Regions from separate parts of the Bacillus pacificus genome, predicted to be linked through region 2. Evidence: riboswitches for the same ligand, from Rfam matches in the RefSeq annotation. Region 2 holds a riboswitch; the other holds the start of a gene.

Region 1 (12,030 bases), 2.4 Mb from region 2:
GTATGATTATCGGATTATGTGTAGCGGTGTTCATTACGTACCGAAAACCTCGTACGTATGAAACAGAACAAATTCATACTACCGCAAATGAAATCGTTCCCTATACAAAACGTAGCATTACTTTCGGATTATTATCTATCATAGCTACATTAACTGTTCAATTAGCAACAGAATCAATGATTTTCGGTGCTTTAGCTGGGATTATCGTCTTATCAGTAAGTGGTAGTCTACCTCTTAAAGAAGCAGATGCGATATTAACAAGCGGAATGCGCATGATGTCCTTTATTGGTTTTGTTATGATTGCGGCCGCTGGATTCGGAGCTGTGCTTCGAAAAACAGGACATGTTGAATCTCTTGTGCAAACGAGTGCACATATAATTGGAAACAACAAACCACTCGCTGCATTTCTTATGCTTGTAATTGGACTTCTCGTTACGATGGGAATTGGTTCATCCTTTTCAACCATCCCTATTTTAACAACAATTTTTGTACCCCTTTGCATGCAGCTTGGATTTAGTCCAATGGCCACCATTGCCATTATCGGTACAGCCGGAGCGCTAGGAGATGCAGGATCTCCAGCATCAGATAGTACACTTGGACCAACATCTGGTTTAAACGCTGATGGTCAACACCATCATATATGGGATACATGTGTACCAACTTTTCTGCATTATAATATACCGTTACTTATATTCGGATTTATTGCCGCAATTACATTATAAAAGGTGCGTTTTATACGCACCTTTTACTTTTTTATTTTTCTCTTTAATTGTTGCAACGCTATTTTCCCATTTTCTTCGCTACAACTTTCCATTTGCATAAATGACGGACCTGCCCATTCACTGTCTATACTCCCGTTTATTCCAATAATTTTCACTTTATCCGGTATACGGATATTTAATTTTTTTGCTGCTCGAATTAACTCAAAAGTAATCTTATCACTTGAAGTTACAATTCCATCTACATACGGATTGTTTTGCAATAACGTAACAAACTGTTTATTCGTATACCCTTGTACACATTCTTCTCGATAAGAGATTCCTTCCTCCCAAACAGTATCTAAAAATCCTGATATGTACTCTTCCATTTCTTCACTATCTTCGCCCTCACCGAAATAAGCAAGAAAGTGACAACCTTTTTCTTTTAATAAAGAGACCGCTCTTTGGCCACTTTCATAATAATTTGCATGGGATTTTTTTTCATCAATCACAACAAACGGAAGTGGGATTTCTCCTATACTTTTAAAAACGGATCTTGTCAAAATAACACCTGCAACGTTATTTCCCTTCAACATATGTATGTATTTATCTTTATTCTCTATATTACAAACAATAATTTGATATCCTTCTTTATACGCTATTTCCTCAATACAATGTAGCAAAGTGATGTTTGATGGGTCATATAGATTATCTACAAGTAATGCAATTATCGTTGAATTTTCTTTAAATAGTGGCTTTGCTGCACTATTTGGCCTATAACGTAATTCCTCAATTGCTTCCTTTACTTGTTTTACTGTGTCCTCATGAACGTATCCTTTTTCATTTATAACTCGTGAAACGGTTGCGACTGAAACACCTGCCAATTTTGCAACATCACGTATAGTTGCCACATCGTCACCCCTTAATATGGTAATAGATTACAATTTTACGGTAACCTAAATTACAATATTCGTCAAGGTTAATAACTTATATTTCTGAAAATTGTTACATCATTACACTAAACTATATTCTAATTGAATTTCATGTAAAATCGGGATATTATCATACCCAATGCGAGGAATTTCTTTCTTTATTTTTCGTGCCTCTTCAACTGCATTTACATATAAATTCGTCATTAAAAAATTACGTTTTTGGTAAAAACGTAACGCATTCATATTATCATTTGTTGTTATAAGCCAAACCTGCCTGCACTGTTCTTCTTCTGCAACTCGTAATACACAATCCACAAGTTTTGTCCCTATTCCTTTTCTTTCTTCAAAGCTATCTAACGATACAATTTCGCACATATTTCCAATCAATTCATACGTTATAATTCCGATTATTCTGTCTTCTGAGAGCGCAACAAATCCTGGCAACTCTTCTAATTGATGCTCCTTACCACGTGAAACCATCAATGAACTCCCCCAGTTCTCACACATGAACATTCGGATTGTTTCTTTCATCGCTGGCGTAATTTTTTGTATATGCACCATTTCCTATTTCTCCCCTTTTCTATCCTTGTGATACAATATAAGTGTATCACATGTAACGGTATTTGGAGGATGAGGTAAAGTATGAAACGTTTTTTTGCAGCATTGTTTACTATACTAGGTGCGATAACTGCCCTTGGGATTTTCTTTACAAATAAGGTGATGTACTTAAAGAAAAAAACAGAGGAAGAAATACTCGAAAGAGAAACGAAAAAACATTTTCGTATAGAGGATTTTGATGCTCTTCATAAAGAAGAAATTCATATTCCTTCGCAATTCGGATATGATCTTCACGGATATTACATTCCTGCTGGTCATTCCAATAAGTTTATGATTTTCTGTCACGGCGTAACTGTAAATAAAATGAACTCTGTAAAATATGCAAGGTTATTTTTAAACAGAGGATATAATGTCGTTATTTATGATCATCGTCGTCATGGTAAAACTGGCGGAAAAACAACAAGCTATGGATACTATGAAAAACATGATTTAAAATCTGTAGTTGACTGGCTAAAAGGTCGTTTTGGAACAAATATAACACTCGGTATTCATGGTGAATCGATGGGCGCTGCAACACTTCTTCAGTACGCAGGACTTGTAGAAGATGGTGCTGACTTCTATATTGCAGATTGTCCTTTCTCTGATTTCTACGGACAATTACAGCACCGTTTAAAGGTTGAATTCCATTTACCGAAATGGCCTTTATTACCTTTAGCAAATGCTTTCTTAAAAGTGCGTGACGGTTATACGATTCGTGAAGTTTCACCAATCGATTGTATAAAAAACATCAACAATCCCGTCCTCTTTATTCATAGTAAAGATGATGATTATATTTTAGCTGATATGACGAAAGCACTCTATGAAGCAAAAGAAAACAATAAACAACTTTATATTGCAGAACACGGCGCACACGCTTGCTCTTATAACGAAAATAAAGAAGAGTATGAAGCAGCCATTGATCAATTTTTAAACTCATATGTAAAAGAAACAAAAAACAGGCTTGCATAAGCCTGTTTTTTTATTGCGCTAAAACGTCTGTAACTTGTTCCATATTTTCAGAAATCCACTTTATTGCATCATCTAACGTTGGAAATTCTGTCGTTTGAAATGTTACCTCATCTTGCAGTAACCAAACATCCTTTGACTCTTGTCCTACACCAGCAATGGACCAGTGCAACAAACTATATGGATGATTATCATTCAAAAATGATGCCCACGTGCGCTCATTTGCAATATTTCGTAATGTACGTAATTGTTTATCCATCTTTCGTCACCTTACTCTAGTCAGTTATAAAAAACATTATAACACTCTCTTCTCTTCCAAAGAAAGTGCTCTTTTCATATTGTCAAGTACTTCTCTTGATTATATGATGAAATTAAGCGTTTGGGAAGGAGGGATAGCGTTGGCTAAAGTACAAATTAAAGTAAATGATAATGGCTCTTTTCGCGTTACAGGGGACGTGGAATTAGTTGATTCACAAGGGAATGTATTCCCAGCAAAACCGGCATTTTCTTTATGCCGTTGTGGTTTATCAAAAAATATGCCTTATTGCGATGCTTCGCATAAAGGAAAATTTGAATCTGTTGTTAGAGCACCAGAGGCAGAATAATTTCACATGTGACATGCACATTTTTTTGTGCATGTTTTTTCTTTTGATCAACTCCATTACATCCCTTCTCCTTACAACATTTCTAATACTTCTGTCCTCATGCCAGCATACATATATTTTCACACAATTCTTCACATTCGAACATTTTTTACTAGCCTTTTTTCTTTTTTGTGCTATAATTTGAGCAAACAGCATCCTTCGGGGTCGGGTGAAATTCCCAACCGGCGGTGATGAAGTGCAAACTTCTAAGTCCGTGACCCGTTTTCAACTCGAAAACGGTGGATCTAGTGAAACTCTAGGGCCGACAGTATAGTCTGGATGGGAGAAGGATATGTTTTCTAGTAATTTTATATAGCGAATACACTTTTATTTCAGTATGCATATTTTTAAGTTTCATTTTGAATCTTTATATATGTTTTATTTTGTATACTTATGTTTCTATACTGGAATAAAAAGATACGACTAGCGTTTGAAAAATTCGATATTTTGCTAGGTTTTTTCCTTATGCCAAAATATCAATCATCGTTAGGTTTCTTTCCTATACTTTCGTATTCGAACTATATTTCTAGAAATCACGTCTCCCAAACCCCAAGGATATAAAATCCTTGGGGTTTTTTGATTTTTTCAGGAGAGGTGAAAAGAATGACAGATCAAGAATATATGAGGATTGCCCTGCAGTTAGCAGAAGGAACATCCGGACAAACAAGTCCAAATCCTATGGTTGGTGCTGTTGTTGTAAAAGATGGAAACATCGTCGGTATGGGAGCTCATTTGCGTGCTGGTGAAGAACACGCAGAAGTCTATGCTCTTCATATGGCTGGCGAAAAAGCAAAAGGAGCTACCGTTTATGTAACACTTGAACCTTGTAGCCATTTTGGAAAAACACCACCTTGCTGTGAATTGCTCATCAAAAAAGGAGTCAAACGGGTTGTAATTGCTACTCTTGATTGTAATCCGCTCGTTTCTGGCAATGGAAAAAGGAAATTAGAAGAAGCTGGCATCGAAGTAACGACTGGTGTTCTTGAAGCAGAAGCAATTTTATTAAATCGCTACTTTTTTCACTACATGAAAACGAAACGTCCATTTGTAACAATAAAAACAGCAATGAGCTTGGATGGAAAAACAGCAACCGTAACCGGTGAAAGTAAGTGGATTACAGGTGAAGAATCACGAGCTGATGTTCACCAATACCGCCATACACATGATGCGATTCTCGTTGGAGTGAATACAGTTATAGCTGATAATCCGCATTTAACAACAAGAATTCCTAACGGGGGACAAAATCCTATACGCGTTATTTTAGATACCCATTTACGAACGCCACCATCTTCTCATGTCATAACAGATGGTTTAGCACCGACATGGATTTTTGTCGGTAATGGTGTAGATAAAAAGAAAATAGCTTCTTATGAATCTGAAAATATAGCTATATTCCAAATGAAAACGAAACAGATTGAAATACAGGATGTTTTACACCTACTCGGCGAAAAACAAATTCTTTCTCTTTTCGTCGAAGGTGGTCAAACAGTTCATGCAAGTTTCTTACAAACAAAGTATTTCAATGAAATTGTAACTTATATAAGTCCAAAATTAATTGGTGGAAAAAATGCCCCTACTTTATTTGGCGGCAATGGTTTTTCAACATTACAAGATGCACTTTCCTTGGAAATTCAAGAGATGAAACAAATTGGCGATGATATAAAAATTGTTGCGCATGCCCGAAGTGAGGTGACGGAATGTTTACAGGAATTGTAGAAGAATTAGGAACGATTGCAAACATGCAACAAAGCGGCGAAGCGATGAAGTTAACGATTCATGCCAATAAAATTTTATCAGATGTTCACTTAGGTGATAGCATCGCGGTGAACGGTATTTGCTTGACTGTAACGAGTTTCACAACAACTTCATTCACAGTAGACGCAATGCCTGAAACGATGCAATCAACATCACTTCGCATGCTTAAACCGCAATGCAAAGTAAATTTAGAGCGTGCAATGGCTGCAAACGGACGATTCGGTGGACATTTCGTTTCAGGACATATCGATGGCATCGGAACGATATTAAACAAAAAACAACACTATAATGCCGTCTATTACAAAATAGCTATTTCTGATGAATTGCTACGCTATTGTTTGCATAAAGGGTCCGTTGCTGTTGATGGAACGAGTTTAACAATATTTGATATAGACGAATCTTCCATTACCATTTCACTCATCCCGCACACAGTAAGTGAATCTGTTATCGGAGAAAAGAATGCCGGTGACATCGTAAATATTGAGTGTGACATGATTGGTAAATATATCGAACGCTTTATTTCTAAACCAGTAAAACGAACAGGTTCAATGACCGAAAGCTTTTTACAAGAAAACGGATTTCTATAAGGGGGAAGCATGATGTTTCATCGTATTGAAGAAGCTCTAGAAGATTTAAAACAAGGAAAAGTCGTGATCGTATGTGATGATGAAAACCGCGAAAATGAAGGCGACTTTATCGCTTTAGCAGAGTATATTACGCCAGAAACAATTAACTTTATGATTACACATGGACGCGGCCTCGTTTGTGTACCAATTACAGAAGGATACGCAGAACGTCTACAATTGGAACCAATGGTAGCTCATAATACAGATTCGCATCATACTGCATTTACAGTGAGCATTGATCATGTTTCTACAACAACTGGGATTAGTGCCCACGAACGTGCAACTACGATACGAGAAATGTTAAATCCTGCATCAAAAGGTGCTGATTTCAATCGTCCTGGACATATCTTTCCATTAATTGCGAAAGAAGGTGGTGTCCTGCGCCGTGCTGGTCACACAGAAGCTGCTGTCGATTTAGCACAGCTTTGCGGAGCAAAACCAGCTGGCGTCATTTGCGAAATTATTAATGAGGACGGTACGATGGCACGCGTACCTGATTTACTACAGTGCGCAAAACAATTTGATATAAAAATGATTACAATAGAAGATTTAATTGCTTATCGTCGCCACCATGAAACATTAGTGACGCGAGAAGTGGAAATTACATTACCTACAGATTTCGGTACTTTCCATGCAATTGGCTATTCTAATTCATTAGATACGAAAGAACATATTGCACTCGTAAAAGGTGATATTTCAACAGGAGAGCCTGTACTTGTACGCGTTCATTCAGAGTGCTTAACAGGAGATGTATTTGGCTCGTGCCGCTGCGATTGCGGACCACAACTCCATGCTGCACTTGCTCAAATTGAGCGTGAAGGAAAGGGCGTTCTTCTTTATATGAGACAAGAAGGACGAGGCATTGGGCTTCTTAATAAGCTTCGCGCTTATAAGTTACAAGAAGAAGGCTTCGATACTGTAGAAGCAAACGAAAAGCTTGGCTTCCCTGCTGATCTGCGTGATTACGGTATTGGCGCTCAAATATTAAAAGATTTAGGTTTACAACATTTACGGTTATTAACGAATAATCCTCGAAAAATTGCTGGCTTACAAGGTTACGATTTAGAAGTAATCGAGCGTGTACCGTTACAAATGCCAGCAAAAGAAGAGAATAAAACGTATTTACAAACGAAAGTAAACAAATTAGGACATTTACTAAACTTATAATTAAGGGAGAGATTTATTATGGTATTCGAAGGTCATTTAGTTGGTACAGGATTAAAAGTTGGAGTTGTTGTTGGACGTTTTAATGAATTTATTACAAGTAAATTACTTGGTGGTGCTTTAGACGGATTAAAGCGTCACGGTGTAGAAGAAGCTGATATCGATGTTGCTTGGGTTCCTGGTGCATTTGAAATTCCTTTAATCGCTAAAAAGATGGCGAATAGCGGGAAATATGATGCTGTTATTACGTTAGGCACTGTCATTCGTGGTGCTACAACACATTACGATTACGTTTGTAATGAAGTAGCAAAAGGTGTTGCATCTTTATCACTACAAACAGACATCCCAGTTATTTTCGGTGTATTAACGACTGAAACAATTGAGCAAGCGATTGAACGCGCAGGCACGAAAGCTGGTAATAAAGGCTATGAATCCGCCGTTGCTGCAATTGAAATGGCTCACTTATCAAAACAATGGGCATAAAAAAATAAAAAAGAGGCTGCGGCCTCTTTTTTATTTCTTCACTTTTTTCCGTACATCTTTTATTAATTCATCCATTGTTTTTCCTTCTGTTTGTATACGAAGCGTTTGTGCTGTTCTCCATACATTCTCTCTTTTCTTCGCTTCTTCTATAATAGTAATTTCTTTTCGTACTTCCTTTAAATCTTTCCCTTCTGTTTTCAATCCAAAATGTTCAGCTTTCGTTCGAAAATGTTGTTCAATTCGTTGTTGCATCTCTTTTTGTTCAGGATTTTCGGCGGCCTTAACTGGATCAGCACTTATCGCTTTTAGTAAAATGAGACAAGTCATAATCGCTAATATATATTTGTGCATGTAAAATCCTCCAACCCAATGTAAATTACATATTTACTATGTACAATTGGGGCTTGGAAAATTCGTCCACCAAAATTCTTTTTTTCGCTCAAAAGCCAATAGTATCAAGCGTTCACAATTATTTATTACATTTTATTTACAAAAAAAGCAAACTCTTTTACAAGTTTGCTTTTTTCTATCTTATAATGCACATTCCTCAATCTCAAATCCTAAATCTTCAATCATACCCCAGTCTGCAGTCGGTTCTTGTCCAGCTGTCGTTAAGTAGTCCCCAACAAAAATAGAGTTTGCTGCAAATAAACCGATTGGCTGTACAGAACGTAAATTAATTTCACGCCCTCCTGAAATACGAATTTCTTTCGTTGGGTTTACAAAGCGCATCATCGCCAGCACTTTTAAACATTCTACTGGTGTTAACTCTTTTTGTCCTTCAAGCGGCGTACCCTTTACAGCAACAAGGAAATTACATGGAATGGAATCTGCATCTATACGTTGTAATTCGAATGCAATTTCAGCTCGCTCTTCTATTGTCTCTCCCATTCCAAAGATCGCCCCAGAACATGGTGAAATACCGGCTTGTTTCGCTTTTTGAACTGTATCAACACGATCGTCATACGTATGAGTAGAGCAAATGCTTTCGTAATTATTCGCATGTGTATTTAAGTTGTGATTATAACGATGTACACCCGCTTCGGCTAAACGTCCTGCTTGATCTTCGTTTAAGAACCCTAAACAACAACAAATCTTCAAGTCTGTCGTTTCACGAATCTCCTTAACTGCTCCAATTACGTGATTCACCTCTTTATCTGTCGGGCGACGACCAGATGCTACAATACAATATGTACCCGCTTTACGACGAATTGCTTCATGTGCCCCTTCTACAATCTTTTCCTGCGTTAGCCATGCATATTTATCAATCGGTGCTTCTGAAATAATAGACTGTGAACAATATCCGCAATCTTCAGGGCATAATCCAGACTTCGTATTAATAATCATATTTAATTTTACTTTCTTACCAAAGTGATGATGGCGAATGATATACGCAGCATTCATAATTTCTAAAATCTCTGTATCGTCAGCCTCTAATATCGCTATTGCATCTTCTTTCGTAATCACTTTCTCTTCTACTACGTCGTATGCAAGTTTTTTCCAATCCCTTTTTGTTTGTACTTGTTTCATTTCATCTCTTCCCCTCTTTTTTTATATGCACAAATAAAGCATGATACGTTGCCATTATCCCTTCATTTCCCGTGAAGTCTCTTTCGTATATGCGAAGCATCGCACGAAAGAGTGAGGGACTTTGACAATATGATTCTTCATTACTATTGGTCGCTCCTACTTTACGAATAGAATGTAGAAACTCCCTAACTTCTGTAAATCTCTCTATGTAACACGTTTCAGAAACATGTACATCCCCTGTTTCTATCTCACATATATGGCGCAACTGATTTTTCGAATAAAAACGTTGCCCAATCGATGTTTCATTTTGTATATTTTTTTCTTCTTTCGCCCGCTGGAACGAAGCATGCAATTCTTGAAATGTTTCCTGCCCAAATGTTGAAAAGAGTAATATCCCCTCTATAGATAAATGACGAAATAAATTTGTTATCACTTGTTTTAAATCATTTAGCCATTGAAATGTGGCATTTGAAATAATGACATCATACGTTTCTTCTAGTCGTAATCTTTCGATATCCTCACAATAAAATGTTACATTGTTTACATTTTGTCTAGTTTTCGCAACTGCAATCATACTTTCGGCAAAATCAATAGCTGTAATTTGTGCTTTCGGAAATAAGTTTGATAATTGCTCTGTAACATATCCTGTCCCGCATCCAAGTTCTAAAATACGTATCGATGAATTTGCACTATATCGCCGATTCAATGTAGAAAGTAATGAATGCGCCATCTTTTTTTGTACATTTGCATATTGATCGTAGGATACAGCTGCCACGTTAAATCGTTTTTGTAGTAACGTTTTGTTGATCATGTCGTATCCCCTCTACAAATTGAATGATTTCATTTGCGCAATATTCAAAATTCGTTACGCATAATGCATGTCCAGCCTCACTTACTACTTTTAACTTAGCATTCGCATTCTCTGCCATACTATGAGCTGCAGATAATGGACATATCACATCCTGTTCTCCATGAAGAAGTAACAGCGGGACTTTGACATCTATTAATTCGTTTCTCATATCTGTTTCTATTAAATAATCTAAGCCTAATTGTAATGACTGAATCGAGTCTCCTTTAAAATTCAGCGCAATCTCTTCAAAACTCGTATTCTCTTTCAGTTCATCTTTTGTAAACATATTTTCATAAAACCGCTTGAGCGTATCTTCTTTCTTTCTCGCCACATTCTTTTTCAGCCGCTCTACATGCAAAGCATTCCATCCACTCATATAGTCGCTCGAATTTGTAAATTTGGCAGTACCACCAATTAGTACAATACCTTTTGTCTGAATCTTTTTATGTGCTTGAACTGCCGCTAACGCCCCTAATGACCATCCAACTAAAATGACATTTTCATCCTTTGCTACATCTATTACTCGACCTGCAAATTCACTTTGTTCTTTCACATTACGCCAATTGATACATTGAACAGAATACTCTTTAAAATACGGCAGAACTAAAGTCCAAACACCTTCTTCCATTCCCCACCCAGGAATAAAAATAATCTTTAGCTCTTTCATACGAAAAACCCCTCTTCTTTACCAATGCGTATAATATGGTGAATAGCCCATTGCAAATCAGCTATTGTATGTTGGGACGTAACTGCAAAACGGACCCGTGAACTATTAACTGGAACCGTTGGTGGACGAATTGCAATTGCAGCAATCCCTACCTGTTGCAACCTTTTACTAAACCGTAAAGCTGTTTCATTTGAACCGACTACGATCGGTACAATGTGAGTTGAGCTATTTCCAATATCAAAACCAGCTTCTCGTAAATGGTTTCTGAAATATGCTCCATTCTCTATAAGTCTCTCTCTTCTTTCATTATCTTCTTTTACAATTTCAATTGCTTTTTGTACCGCTCCTAACGTTCCTGGCGGTAATGCAGTAGTAAAAATAAAACTTCTCATCATATTGTGTAAATACTCTATATAAATTGCATCGCCTGTCAAATACGCACCATAACACCCTAAAGCCTTACTAAACGTCCCCATATGTATATCTATTCTTTGAGCAAGATCTTCTTCTATATGGGATAATCCAGCTCCGCCACTTCCATATATTCCACTCGCATGTGCTTCATCAACTATAAGAATTGCCCCGTATTTCTCTTTCAGCTCTACTAACTCCCTTACATACGCAGTATCACCATCCATACTAAAAACAGTATCTGTTACGATTAATTTCCGCTGTTCAGGTGACGCTGTTTTCAATAACTTCTCTAAATGATCCAAATCATTATGACGATACCTTTTATGCTCTGCCCCACTTAATATAATTCCATCAACAATGCTTGCGTGATTTAATTTGTCACTAAACACAATATCGTGACGACTCACTAATGAAGAGATCACACCAATATTTGCGGTATATCCACTATTCACAACTAAGGCTTTTTCAGTGCCTTTCCAATCGCATATACTTCTCTCAACCTCTTCATACAGTGAATAGTTCCCTACCACGAGCCTTGATGCTGTCGCCCCAGTTCCATATTTTCTTGTACATGCGATAGCAGCTTCTTTTAACCTTTCATCTCCAGCTAACCCTAAATAATTATTTGACGCTAAATTTAGCATCCTTTTCTCATCTCGAATAAGCCATGTCTCTTCTGCTTGTTCTGTTACATGCAAATTACG
Region 2 (12,030 bases):
TGAATAATATATCTCGTATTTGATTTATTTACTCCCATACCAAAAGCACTTGTACATATTACAAGCTGCAACTGGTCATTCATAAACTGCTGTTGAATTAACATGCGCTCTTCATGTTCCATACCACCATGATAGAAAGCGACACCAGTAACGCCTTTTCCTCTTAAATATTCCGTTAAACGTTCTGTCCATGCTCTGCTTGAACAATATACAATCCCCGGCCCTTGTAAATACATCACCTGTTCCAAAAGCGCCTCTTTCTTCTCTTCTATCGTCTCCACAAATTGTACTTCCATTGCTATATTTGGACGATCAATAGAATACACATGCTGCGTCACATTCTCCAAATTCAAACTCTCTGCTATATCTCGGAGTACATCTTTCGTCGCTGTTGCAGTTAATGCTAGCACCGTAGGAGACCCGATATTTTCAATAACTACATTTAGTTTTTTATAATCTGGTCTAAAATCATAACCCCATTGCGAAATACAATGAGCTTCATCCACAACAAATAATGAAATATGAACTTTCTTCAATTCTCTTATTAACAATTCCGACTGCAACATCTCAGGTGAAACAAAAATAAATTTATAGGAAGCTAACCTTTTCATTGCTTCTCTTTTTTCATGTAATGTCCGAAAACTATTAAATGCTATCACTCGGTTTTTCACAACATATTTTAATTGTGTAACCTGATCTTCCATCAAAGATAATAATGGTGATACAACAAGTACTGTCCCTTCTTGCATGAGCCCTGGAAGTTGATAGCACATAGACTTCCCTCTTCCGGTCGGAAGCATCGCTATAACATCTTTTCCTTCCAATAAATCTGTAATTACCCCTTTTTGACCTGGACGAAATTCAGAATATCCAAACCACCTATATAAATATTCCTCAAGTTTCATTTATACCCTCCATCCGCGCCAATACAAGACGAACTTCAAAATAAGAGATACCCTCTCCAACAGCTTGTTTCAACTCACGCAACTTACGTGTTTGTAATGCATCAATTACTTCTGTTACTTTATCTATTTTGTCTTTTTCCATAAACATCTCGATAGAAAAATCTCTTTCACGCAAAGCAATTTCAACAAAATGATCTTCTATCGTTGCAACCTTTAGATTTCTAATTGTCGCTATTTCTTCTAATGAGCGCCCTTGTCTCCAAAAATTATATGTTTTTTTCGTTGATAAACTAAATAATTCAGCTCTCTCATTTGGATAAGAGATAATCTCAGCTAATAACGGAAATTCATTTTCTTTATCGCGAACTTCTTGTATAAGGAAATGAATTGTACCCCAAAATAAGAAATATACCCTAAAAATATCTCGTTTCGTAATTTCCGCTAACTGCTGCAATGTACAACCGATACGTTCATATCCTGTTAATCTATATGTTACAATCGTCGCTTCTATCACATCACATTTCCCTAAAAGATTATGTATTTCTTTCCATAATCTTTTCGCCAATTCACTTCGCCTATACGGCATACCTGTTAAAAATCGCTTCACCCACACCATTATTTCTGTATCTTGTTGAATAGGAATAAACTTCGTATTATTCTGTTGTAAATTAGATACAGTTTGAATAATTAAAGATAATCTTTTCCAAAACGTTTCACCTAATTCACCATAGTGCAAACCATGCAAATGGGCTGGAAAAGCATACCCTTCCTCCCATGTATGTAACTGCATTTTACCTTTAGGTGTTAACAAATATGTATTTTCATGTATTTCTTGAATCAAATCTGCTTGCAACAACTTTGCAACTTCACGATCATATTCATTTCTATTTAACGATTTATATATTCCAAACAAAAAAGAAATTCGGAACATATTTCCATCTTGTAACGTTTGCGAAGAACGTTTTCCCTTTAATAAATAATAAATAGAAGAAACGGTTCTTTCACCATTCAATTGTTTTAAACAATACAATACAGTATATTGTAGTTGCATTACCGCTTCCACCTTTCAATCTAACTTAATTACTTTTGATATGATTGCGCCATCTACCGTTACTCATTAAACTTATCATATGGGCAATATATACTTGTATATATTATATTGTACCAAACGAAATAACATTTACGTATTTTGAAAATCTTATGACATAATGCAAAAATTAGTTGACACTCTAATTGATAAGGATTATCATTATAATTTTATGTTGAAAAGTTTTAAAAACCGTTTTACAATAAGGTTATAATTTTTATGGCGAGCTTTTCACATACATATTATCAGGAGGGAAAAAAGATGGCAAAATATACAATCGTTGATAAAGATACTTGTATTGCATGTGGTGCTTGTGGCGCTGCTGCACCAGACATTTATGACTATGATGATGAAGGTATTGCATTCGTAACATTAGACGATAACCAAGGTATCGTTGAAATTCCAGATGTATTACTTGAAGATATGATGGATGCATTCGAAGGTTGTCCAACTGACTCAATTAAAGTTGCTGACGAATCATTCGACGGCGATGCTTTAAAATTCGAATAGTCTTTTATTAACTTCAAAAAATACCCCTCATTCATTTGAGGGGTATTTTTTGTTTTCTATTTTCAGTCTCCTTAATAAAAAACCATTAGTAGTTGTATACTACTAATGGTTTTATTTTATATTTATGCATTTTTCATTTTTGCAAATACCCATACTTTCAGGCGTGAGAATAACGCTACAAATACAATTGTTACAACAATTCCTTTAATCAAATTAAATGGTAAGATTGCCGTTACAACCGTTGTTTTTATCGCTTCGCTAGACATAGCTGGTGAATTTAAAAACCAAGTGTAAGCTGGGAATATGATGATGTAATTTAATACACTCATAATGAGCGCCATTGTAATTGTCCCTAGCATTAATCCTGTCGTTAAACTCTTAACAGTACGATACTTCCTAAATAAGAAAGTTGCTGGTCCAATAAATAAACATCCTGCAATAAAGTTAGCAATTTCTCCAACTGGTACTCCCGTTAAACTCCCTTGAATCCCGTAATGTAAAATATTCTTTATCGCTTCTACAATTACCCCTGCAACTGGCCCAAAAATAATCGCAGCGATTAGAGCTGGCACATCACTAAAATCAATTTTTAAAAATGGCGGAAGCCCTGGGAATGGGAAATCCAACATCATCAGTAAATATGCAATACTACTTAGCATTGCTACACTCACCATCTGCACTACACTGTTTTTTTGTTTCATCTTTCTCTCTCCTTTTCCATCGATCATCTCATGGAAAGTGGAAAGGTTCTGCTATGCCTACTTTTTCATAGAACGAAAAAACCCTTTGTGTTTTACACAAAGGGAGAATTTAAGGCACATCAAACAGACGTTCAAATACCTATCTTTTTTGAACGCTTGAACCTCCATCTTCTCCCATCCAGACTGTACTGTCGGCTTTGGAATCACACCAAATCCTGCCTTAACGGCTCGCGGGCTTAGAACAAAATCACATATAGTTCATCACCGCCGGTCGGGATTTTCACCCTGCCCCGAAGATAGACCGATATTCTATTTTCTACTTCATTATACAACAACATGATCGTATTGTGAACAAAAAAATCGTAACTTATTAAAAATAAGTTATTGATTTTACATAATCAAAATCATTCATTATATTTTACAATACACTCCATATTTTTTAGTATTCGGCATTTCTCCTATGAATCCCCTAGTCATATATAATTAAAAGTGATAAGATGTTGAATTGTTAAGATAAGAACATTTTCTGGATTATGGAGGAAATGTCATGAAGAAAGAAAAGAGACACTCTATTCGAGAAACAATGAAAAAAAACTTAAGGAAAGAATACTTTTACTTAAAAAAAGAATTACTTTTCTACTGTCCAATTGATTTAGGCACATTCTCAAGCGAGACATACTATGCTGCTTTCGATGAAGATGGCATCAGTATTTATCAGTATGATAAAAATTCAGAAAGTAAATTAAAATTATGTGAGCGTCATCCATGGAAGAGTTGGAATAAAGTAAAGGTTGATCATTATTTGACAACTTCACAATTTATTTTTCAAGGTGAGCGAAACTGGATATTATCCCTTTTCCAAAAAGGAAAAGAAGCTCAAAAAATAATAGAAGAGCATACACCTTTACAAATTGAAGTTGTTTCCCGCTCTTTCTTAAAAAAGCTTCCTGGTTTCCGTTCTAATGCACCGTTGAATAAATACATCGGCAGCATTTGCTATACTGCACTCATTGCATTTTTATTAAAATGGATGATTCCATTTCAAGGACCACAAATCGCCCTGTACTCTATTTCAATCGGTTGTATGCTTCTTGGTTTACTTTGTTTGACAATTGGTTTAATTGAACCGACTATTGTACTATTTCGAACAAACGAAAAAACAAGAGCGAAAGTATTTTACTTATATAGCTACTTAGCTATTTCTGGATTTATATGTGTCTTTATTTTTTGGTAAAAAAGAGCTAGCTTTAACTAGCTCTTTTTTTACTTTACATATAATTGTTGATTTGGATAAATCAGCTCTTGTTGCAACCCATTTTTTTCTTGAATTTCCTTAACTGACATTCTAAATTTCCGCGCAATGCTAACTAGAGTGTCGCCTTTTTGGACGACGTATAACGATGAAGAAACTGCTTCATTTCTTTGTTCATGTAAAACAAGCAATGGATTCATCGCATTCTTTTTTGCCATCGTCCATCTTCCTTGATGAACTTCTAAATGTAAGTGTGCACCTCGGGATTCTCCTGTATTTCCTACTTCTCCAATTATTTCTCCTTTTGAAATATAATCCCCTTGAACTACATATCTCTTATTTAAATGTGCATACACAGCCTCATATTCTCCATGTTTAATAAAAACAACGTTTCCATAACTACTTGAATAATAAGACTTTGTTACCTTACCTTCTTGAATAGCTGACACAGGCGCGCCGATCGGTGCCGCTATATCTATACCGTAGTGTTTTCCGTGCCTTGTTCCAAAATAATCACTTATCTGTCCTTCAACAGGCCATGCCCATTGATTTCCCTCTGCGTACACATGTAATTGAGATAAAAATAGTACTGTCAATAACATGACGCCATATTTTAAAGCTTTCATATACATCCTCCGTTTTCTAATTACGACCATACCTTCTCTATTTTGGTATATTACAGAAAAAACTATACAAAAAAAGAAAGTGAATCACTCCACTTCCTTCTTTTTCTTATCACGAAAAACGATTGCACTGCGATTATACTCTACATCTTTTACTTGTAATCGAGCGTTTATTACTCTAGCTACTGCAAATAAATAATCAGATAATCTATTTACATACTTTAGAACAACTTCATTTATTTCTCCTTCTTTTTGCAGGGACACGATACATCGTTCTGCTCGCCTTACAACTGTACGTGCAATATGAATAGCAGCTGCCGATTCGCTTCCACCTGGTAAAATAAACCGTTCTAGCGGCGGTGCTTCTTCTATATACGAATCGATCCTACTTTCTAAGTTTTCGACCATTTCAATTTTTACTTTATAAGGAATTTTCTCGCCTACTATCGCCAAGTCTCCCCCGCAATCAAATAGTTCATGTTGAATATTTTCAAGTTCATTATAAATATCTCCGAAAGACCTGCCTTGTAGTTTAGTCATCGCATATCCAATATGAGAATTCGCCTCATCTATTGTGCCATATGCTTCAACTCGGATATTATCTTTATCCACTCTGCCGCCTATTACACTTGTTGTCCCTTTATCTCCTGTTTTTGTATATAATTTCATCGCTTTACGACACCCCTCTCATCATTCTTCATTCGACTAAGTTAGAAAAAAAGTTCTACTATTATTTATTTAATTGATTTTACAAAAAAATAAACAACAGTAGAACTTTATTCATTATCAACTTTTAAAACGTATATTTAAATTATACGATTCGGTAAATATACAGAGAATGTAGTTCCCTCTCCAACAACACTTGAAACAGCAATTTTTCCATCATGGCCTTGCACAATATTTTTTGCAATCGCAAGCCCGAGTCCTGTTCCACCTTTTTTTCCACGTGTTCTTGCTTTATCAGCTTTATAGAAACGATCAAATAAAAATGGAATATCTTCTTCTGGAATACCAGCGCCCGAATCTTGTACTTCAAAAATAAGACCATTATTTTTCGTATCAATTACAAGCGTTACATGTCCACCTGCGTTCGTATGACGTATTGCGTTATCAATTAAATTCGTCAATACTTGTTCCATACGATCTGCATCAAACGGGTATTGCTCAATTGGATTTTTGAAATCAACCGTTAACGCGACTTCTTTATCCTTTGCAATTCCTTGGAATTTACGACCTATTTTTTCAACGAAAGGATGAATATCAACTTCACCTATATGTAACTCTACATTACCACTTTCCATACGCGCTAAATCTAACAATTCATTTACAAGTTTCCCTAAACGAACGGATTCATCATAAATGATTTGAACAAACTCGTTAATTTCTTCTTTTGTTTGCACAATATCATCTAAAATTGCTTCACTATACCCTTGGAGCATGACCATCGGTGTACGAAGTTCATGTGATACGTTCGCAATAAAGTCTTGGCGCATTTTCTCAAGACGGCGTTCTTCCGTCATATCACGCAATACAGCTACAGCCCCACGAATTTTCGTTTGATTGTAAAGCGGCGTCATAAGAACTACATAGTTACCTTTTTGTAAATTAATTTCAACCACTTGTTGTTGTTCGCTTTCTACAACGAGATGGAATAGTTCAACAAGTTCAGAAGGTAGTTTTTTACTGAGCTCTATCTCTTTTTCTTCTTGCCAAACTTGTAAGAAATGTTCAGCGGGCGGATTGATTACAACGACTTCACCCTCTTGATTTAATGTAATAACCCCATCTGCCATACTACTTAAAATACTAGCTAACTGTTCTTTCTCTTGCTGCAGGGCATTCATATTAAACTTCAACTGTTTCCCCATTTGATTTAAGGCTGTTGCAAGCTCACCAATCTCATCTTGGGATACCATAGGAGCTTTTGCATCAAACTTCCCACGCGATACCTCAAAAGCAACCTCACGCATTTTACGAAGCGGTGCTGTAATTCGAGTAGATAAGAAGAATGCAAAGAAAGTTGTTAATATAATCGCAATCCCTGCTGATAAGAATATAAAATCAGTCGTTCTTTCCATACCTTGTATCGGCACTTGTAAAGATTCGTATACAAACACTGCACTTTGATTTTTTGACTGTACTGGTTTTCCGACAATCATAATATCATTTTCAGTATTTTTATTCTTTCTACTATTAGAGGCTTTTCTAATGTTATTCTTAATTTCTTTTTTGTCTGTAAACACAGCCGCTAATTCTTTATCTTCTTTTAAGTCATCCATTGTAAGAGTGACTAATCCTTCTTGTTTCGGTGAAGAAGATATTTCTTTACCATCTTCTACAATAATGATCCTTGAAAGTGGATCAGAGAATTTGTACGCGATATTCTCAATCGTTTTTACATCGGCACCTTCCTCAATTAACTCTGAAACACTTGTTGCAACTTTTTGAAGCCTAGCTTCACTCATATCAACATAATATGTTCTAAAAAACTGTGAAAGTAAAATCGCAACAAATCCAAGCACGAACGAAACGAGAAGTAATATGGTCATCCATAACTTCCCTACTACACTTCTCCAAAGCATCAGTCGTTCACAACCTCAAACTTGTAACCTACTCCCCAAACGGTAACAATCATCTTCGCAGCATCGGGTGATTTTTTACTTAACTTCTCACGTAAACGCTTTACATGCGTATCAACTGTACGTAAATCTCCGAAGAATTCATATTGCCATACTTCTTTTAGCAATTGCTCACGATCGAATACTTTATCAGGCGCTTTCGCTAAGAATAATAGTAATTCGTATTCTTTCGGTGTTAAGTTCACCTCATTACCATCTGCTGTAACACGGTGTGCATCATTATCAATTGTTAAATGAGGGAATACAGTAACATCTTTTGTCGTTGTATCTTGTGTAAAGAATGTTGTTGGTACAGAACGGCGTAAGACCGCTTTCACTCGAAGCACTACTTCACGTGGGCTAAATGGTTTCACAATATAATCATCAGTTCCTACCTCAAACCCTTGTACTCGATTTACTTCTTCACCTTTTGCTGTCAACATAATAATTGGCGTCGCTTTCTTCTCACGAACCCCTTTACATACTTCGATACCATCTTTACCCGGCATCATAAGATCTAATAAAATTAAATCATAATCATTTTGCAGCGCCATTTCTAAAGCTGTATCACCATTGTCTGCTTCTTCAATTGTGTATTGTTCTCTCTCTAAATACATTTTCAACAAACGACGAATACGATCCTCATCGTCTACAATTAAAATTCTTGATTCATTTTCCATTTCTACCCGTTGCGTACTTTTACCACAACGGTTCACACCTACCCTTCTATACTATTATGTTGCGCTATTCTCGTTTATTTAAGCAATCTTCTAAATGTTTCACTTCCCATATTATGCTTCACAAGAATAATAAAGTTTGTTCAATTTTTTTCCAAAACTATGTATTTTTTTTGAACAGTATATAATGTCCTCGACATCATTTTACAAAATCAACCGCTACTTTGTCATGTTTTTCTCAAAAAAGAAGAAAAGTTGACAAAAATAAAATAGGAAAGTGACATACACTCTCCTATTTTATTTCTCTATGCGTATGAATGTAAACCCGCGATAATTAAGTTTACTACAATAAAGTTAAACATAATGATTGCAAAACCAATTACCGCTAACCATGCTGACTTCTCTCCGTGCCACCCTTTTGATAAACGTAAATGTAATACCGCCGCATAAAAGAGCCAAGTTATAAGTGCCCAAACCTCTTTCGGATCCCAGCCCCAAAAACGTGTCCACGCTATTTGAGCCCAAATCATGGCGAAAATTAATGCACCTAATGTGAAAACTGGGAATCCAATTGCAATAGAACGATATCCTATTTCATCTAACAAATCGCTATTCGTATTTTTCACTAACGGCTGAAGTGCCGCTGATACTCGTTTACGTAAAATTAGCCTTAATACGATATAGAGTAACGTTCCGACTAACACTGACCAAATAACAGTATTTAATTTTTTCGCATTTACAATCGCCGGAACTTCAACTGTCGGCTCTAATTTATTTTCTGTCAGTAACTTCCCTTCATGCGGCCCCACTAAAGCCGGAAGATTGTATTTCATTTCCACTTGTTGTTCATTTTTATCAATCCATTGAAACTTCGCTTCATATTTCATACTAGAATATACCGTTGTTACTCCAATAAACCCAACTGTACAAACAAGTGTGAATACTACCGTCTCTAGCCAAAATGTACGTTTACTTTTCACTGATTGATCTACATTTTTCAATAAATACATAACGCCCGTAATAAAACTAATTGCTAAAATTGCTTGTCCTGCAGCCGCAGTCGTCACGTGAATATGTAACCAATTACTTTTTAAAGATGGAATAAGCGGTGATATTTCCCTCGGAAACATACTTGCATAAGCAATTAATAAAAGCGCAACTGGTAATGCAAATAGTCCGATTATACTTACGCGGTACATAAAGTACATGACAATAAATGCTCCGACAAGCATCATGCCGAAAAACGTACCAAATTCAAAAAAGTTACTAACTGGCGCATGACCTGATGCGATCCACCTTGTTACAAAATAAACTGTTTGTGCAATAAACCCTAAAATTGTAATCGTTATTCCTACGTTTGCCCATTTATGACCCTTTTCTTTAATTGCTCCCCCAAAAAATAGAGTGGCAATTAAATATAAAATAAATGCGGTAAAGAGAAAGTTACTACTTATTTGCACCATATCGTTTCCCCACCTTAACTAATTTTTTTATCGACTACTTTATCATTTGGTTGCGGAATTGCTGTACCTTCTAGTACTCTTTCAATATCTTTCTTTAAACCGAACCAGTTTTTATTCGTATGTCCTGCAATCCACCATTCATCATTAACGCGTTGTATCCAAATACGGCGATGATTCCAATACATTCCTTGAATGACACCAACCATAAATATAAATCCTCCAATACCGAGAATCCAAAGCGTTAAATCTTTCCTTACAGTAAGTGCTGTTGCATTTTGCATTTCCACGCCTGCAAACGACATTTTATATTTGTTATTCCCATCAGGTTCTATATTTTGCTGAATACCAACAAAACTCACTTCACCATCTGGTGTTTCAGGCGTAAACATTTTAAATACAAATGCAGGGTTGTTTGGTAATTTTGTTTTTGTATTTGGCCTTCCATTCTCATCAAAATAAAAATCAGGGAAATAGCTTAATAGTTCTAAAGAATAACCATTTCCTAAATCATATTTTTCTGCAGGGTCTGTTAAATCAACTTTAATCGGTCCCCACTTTTGATTATTTTCTTTATTTTGCAAACGGAAGGACATACTTTTAAATTCATTTTCTCTATAACTCAATTGATAAACAGCAAATTGATCAAATTTCAGCGGTTCATTTACTCGAATTTCAACTTCTTTTACTTTTTCCAATTTTGGTTTTTGTCCAGCTATCTTTTCACCTACCGCTTTATATAATACGGCATTCGTTTGGAAGTTTTTCGCAATCATTTTATCACCTACACGGTCAATTGCTTCATCAAAAACTTCCTTGTCCTTACTTTTATCATAAACTTCCTTTATAAACTTCTCACTTTTTAAATAATATTGGCCATCCGTCCCTGGTATTTCTTTCGTTTCACCATCACGTAACCAAAGCGTTTCATCTACATACATACTCGGTAAAAAACGAAGCATCGCACCGAATAAAAAGATAATAAGACCGATATGATTTACATATGGACCCCAACGCGAGAAACGTCCCTTTTCTGCTAAAACGTTTCCGTCTTCCACTTTCACATTATAGTTCGTTTTCTTTAAGTTCTTTTGAACTTTTTCAAAATCTCCCTCTTGCGGTGTACCAGTGCCATATAATCTTTGTCTCTTTAAAAAGCTAGGGTGTCTTTTTACCCCTTGCTTCTTTAAAGCTTTATAAAGTGGAATGACACGGTCTAAGCTACATATCACAAGAGAAATACCAATTGAAGCAATTAACATCATATACCACCATGAACCGTATAAATTATTAAAGCCTAATTGATAGTATAATTGCCCTAAAAATCCGTATTCTTGCTTATAATATTCAGCTGGTGCAATTCCTGGAGTTATGTACATTTCTTGCGGAAAAATAGTCCCTATCGCCGATGCAGCTAAAGTGATTACAATGAGCCATACACCTACTTTTACAGAAGAGAAAAAGCTCCAAATTTTATCAATAATCGTTTTTGTTTGCGTGAGAGATCTCCGAGCACTCCCCTCATAGCGCATATCCAATAGTTTTATATTTTCATTGCTTTCAAATGGTTTCCCACAAGCTTCACAAAAAACAGTTCCTATCGGGTTCACATGTCCACATTCACATTTAATTTCTTTCAACACTCTCACCGCCCCTGTATCTATATGTACTATTGTATATTCTAACCTCAAGTTACCGCAATACTCAGAATTTTTAAACCGAAGGCACTATAGGTAAGCGCCTTGTATGTAAAGGTTTTCTTTATTACGGAGTGATTTTCTTTAAATACTCCTCCAATTGTTCCTTCGTTTGTTCACCTTTAATCTCTTGAATCACCTTACCATCTTTATCAATCAAGAAGCTTGTTGGTAATGGTATTACTCCATACGTTTTTATAATTTCTCCACCTTTATCGATTGCAACGGGGAACTTAAGATCGTATTGTTTCACAAAATTCTTAACAGCAATATCCGTTTCATCTGCATCTAACGCAATGATTTCAACGCCTTTTTCTTTATACTTTGGATATAGTTCATTCATATAAGGCATTTCTTTCTCACAAGGTTTACACCACGTACCCCAAAAGTTTAAAAATACACCTTTTCCCTTAAAATCTTTTAGCTCAATTTTCTTTCCTTCTAAATCTGCCACAACAAAGTTAGGTGCTTCTTTTCCAATTTCCATTTTCTCTTCTTTA

The links. Region 2 has a riboswitch for FMN ahead of LMD38_RS18945 (ECF transporter S component). Riboswitches for the same ligand answer to the same signal wherever they lie in the genome.
Region 1: linked by a shared signal. The riboswitch ahead of ribD (bifunctional diaminohydroxyphosphoribosylaminopyrimidine deaminase/5-amino-6-(5-phosphoribosylamino)uracil reductase RibD) and the one ahead of LMD38_RS18945 (ECF transporter S component) in region 2 are both predicted to bind FMN.

The regions. Positions count from the first base shown of each region.
Region 1 covers NZ_CP086328.1:1,228,201-1,240,230, reverse strand. The annotation lists gene LMD38_RS06555 (Na+/H+ antiporter family protein) at 1-722, shown strand, start outside; gene LMD38_RS06550 (LacI family DNA-binding transcriptional regulator) at 746-1,609, opposite strand; gene LMD38_RS06545 (GNAT family N-acetyltransferase) at 1,712-2,191, opposite strand; gene LMD38_RS06540 (alpha/beta hydrolase) at 2,273-3,196, shown strand; gene LMD38_RS06535 (YqkC family protein) at 3,207-3,452, opposite strand; gene LMD38_RS06530 (CDGSH iron-sulfur domain-containing protein) at 3,592-3,798, shown strand; FMN riboswitch at 3,989-4,132, shown strand; gene ribD (bifunctional diaminohydroxyphosphoribosylaminopyrimidine deaminase/5-amino-6-(5-phosphoribosylamino)uracil reductase RibD) at 4,441-5,553, shown strand; gene ribE (riboflavin synthase subunit alpha) at 5,535-6,179, shown strand; gene ribBA (bifunctional 3,4-dihydroxy-2-butanone 4-phosphate synthase/GTP cyclohydrolase II) at 6,192-7,385, shown strand; gene ribH (6,7-dimethyl-8-ribityllumazine synthase) at 7,404-7,865, shown strand; gene LMD38_RS06505 (hypothetical protein) at 7,896-8,216, opposite strand; gene bioB (biotin synthase) at 8,397-9,395, opposite strand; gene bioC (malonyl-ACP O-methyltransferase BioC) at 9,397-10,206, opposite strand; gene LMD38_RS06490 (alpha/beta fold hydrolase) at 10,172-10,912, opposite strand; gene bioF (8-amino-7-oxononanoate synthase) at 10,909-12,030, opposite strand, start outside.
Region 2 covers NZ_CP086328.1:3,648,852-3,660,881, forward strand. The annotation lists gene LMD38_RS18930 (RecQ family ATP-dependent DNA helicase) at 1-905, opposite strand, end outside; gene LMD38_RS18935 (YpbB family protein) at 895-1,956, opposite strand; gene LMD38_RS18940 (ferredoxin) at 2,254-2,502, shown strand; gene LMD38_RS18945 (ECF transporter S component) at 2,625-3,203, opposite strand; FMN riboswitch at 3,366-3,505, opposite strand; gene LMD38_RS18950 (hypothetical protein) at 3,751-4,437, shown strand; gene LMD38_RS18955 (peptidoglycan DD-metalloendopeptidase family protein) at 4,467-5,081, opposite strand; gene LMD38_RS18960 (cob(I)yrinic acid a,c-diamide adenosyltransferase) at 5,166-5,747, opposite strand; gene resE (sensor histidine kinase ResE) at 5,885-7,660, opposite strand; gene resD (DNA-binding response regulator ResD) at 7,660-8,376, opposite strand; gene resC (cytochrome c biogenesis protein ResC) at 8,679-9,836, opposite strand; gene resB (cytochrome c biogenesis protein ResB) at 9,851-11,476, opposite strand; gene resA (thiol-disulfide oxidoreductase ResA) at 11,598-12,030, opposite strand, start outside.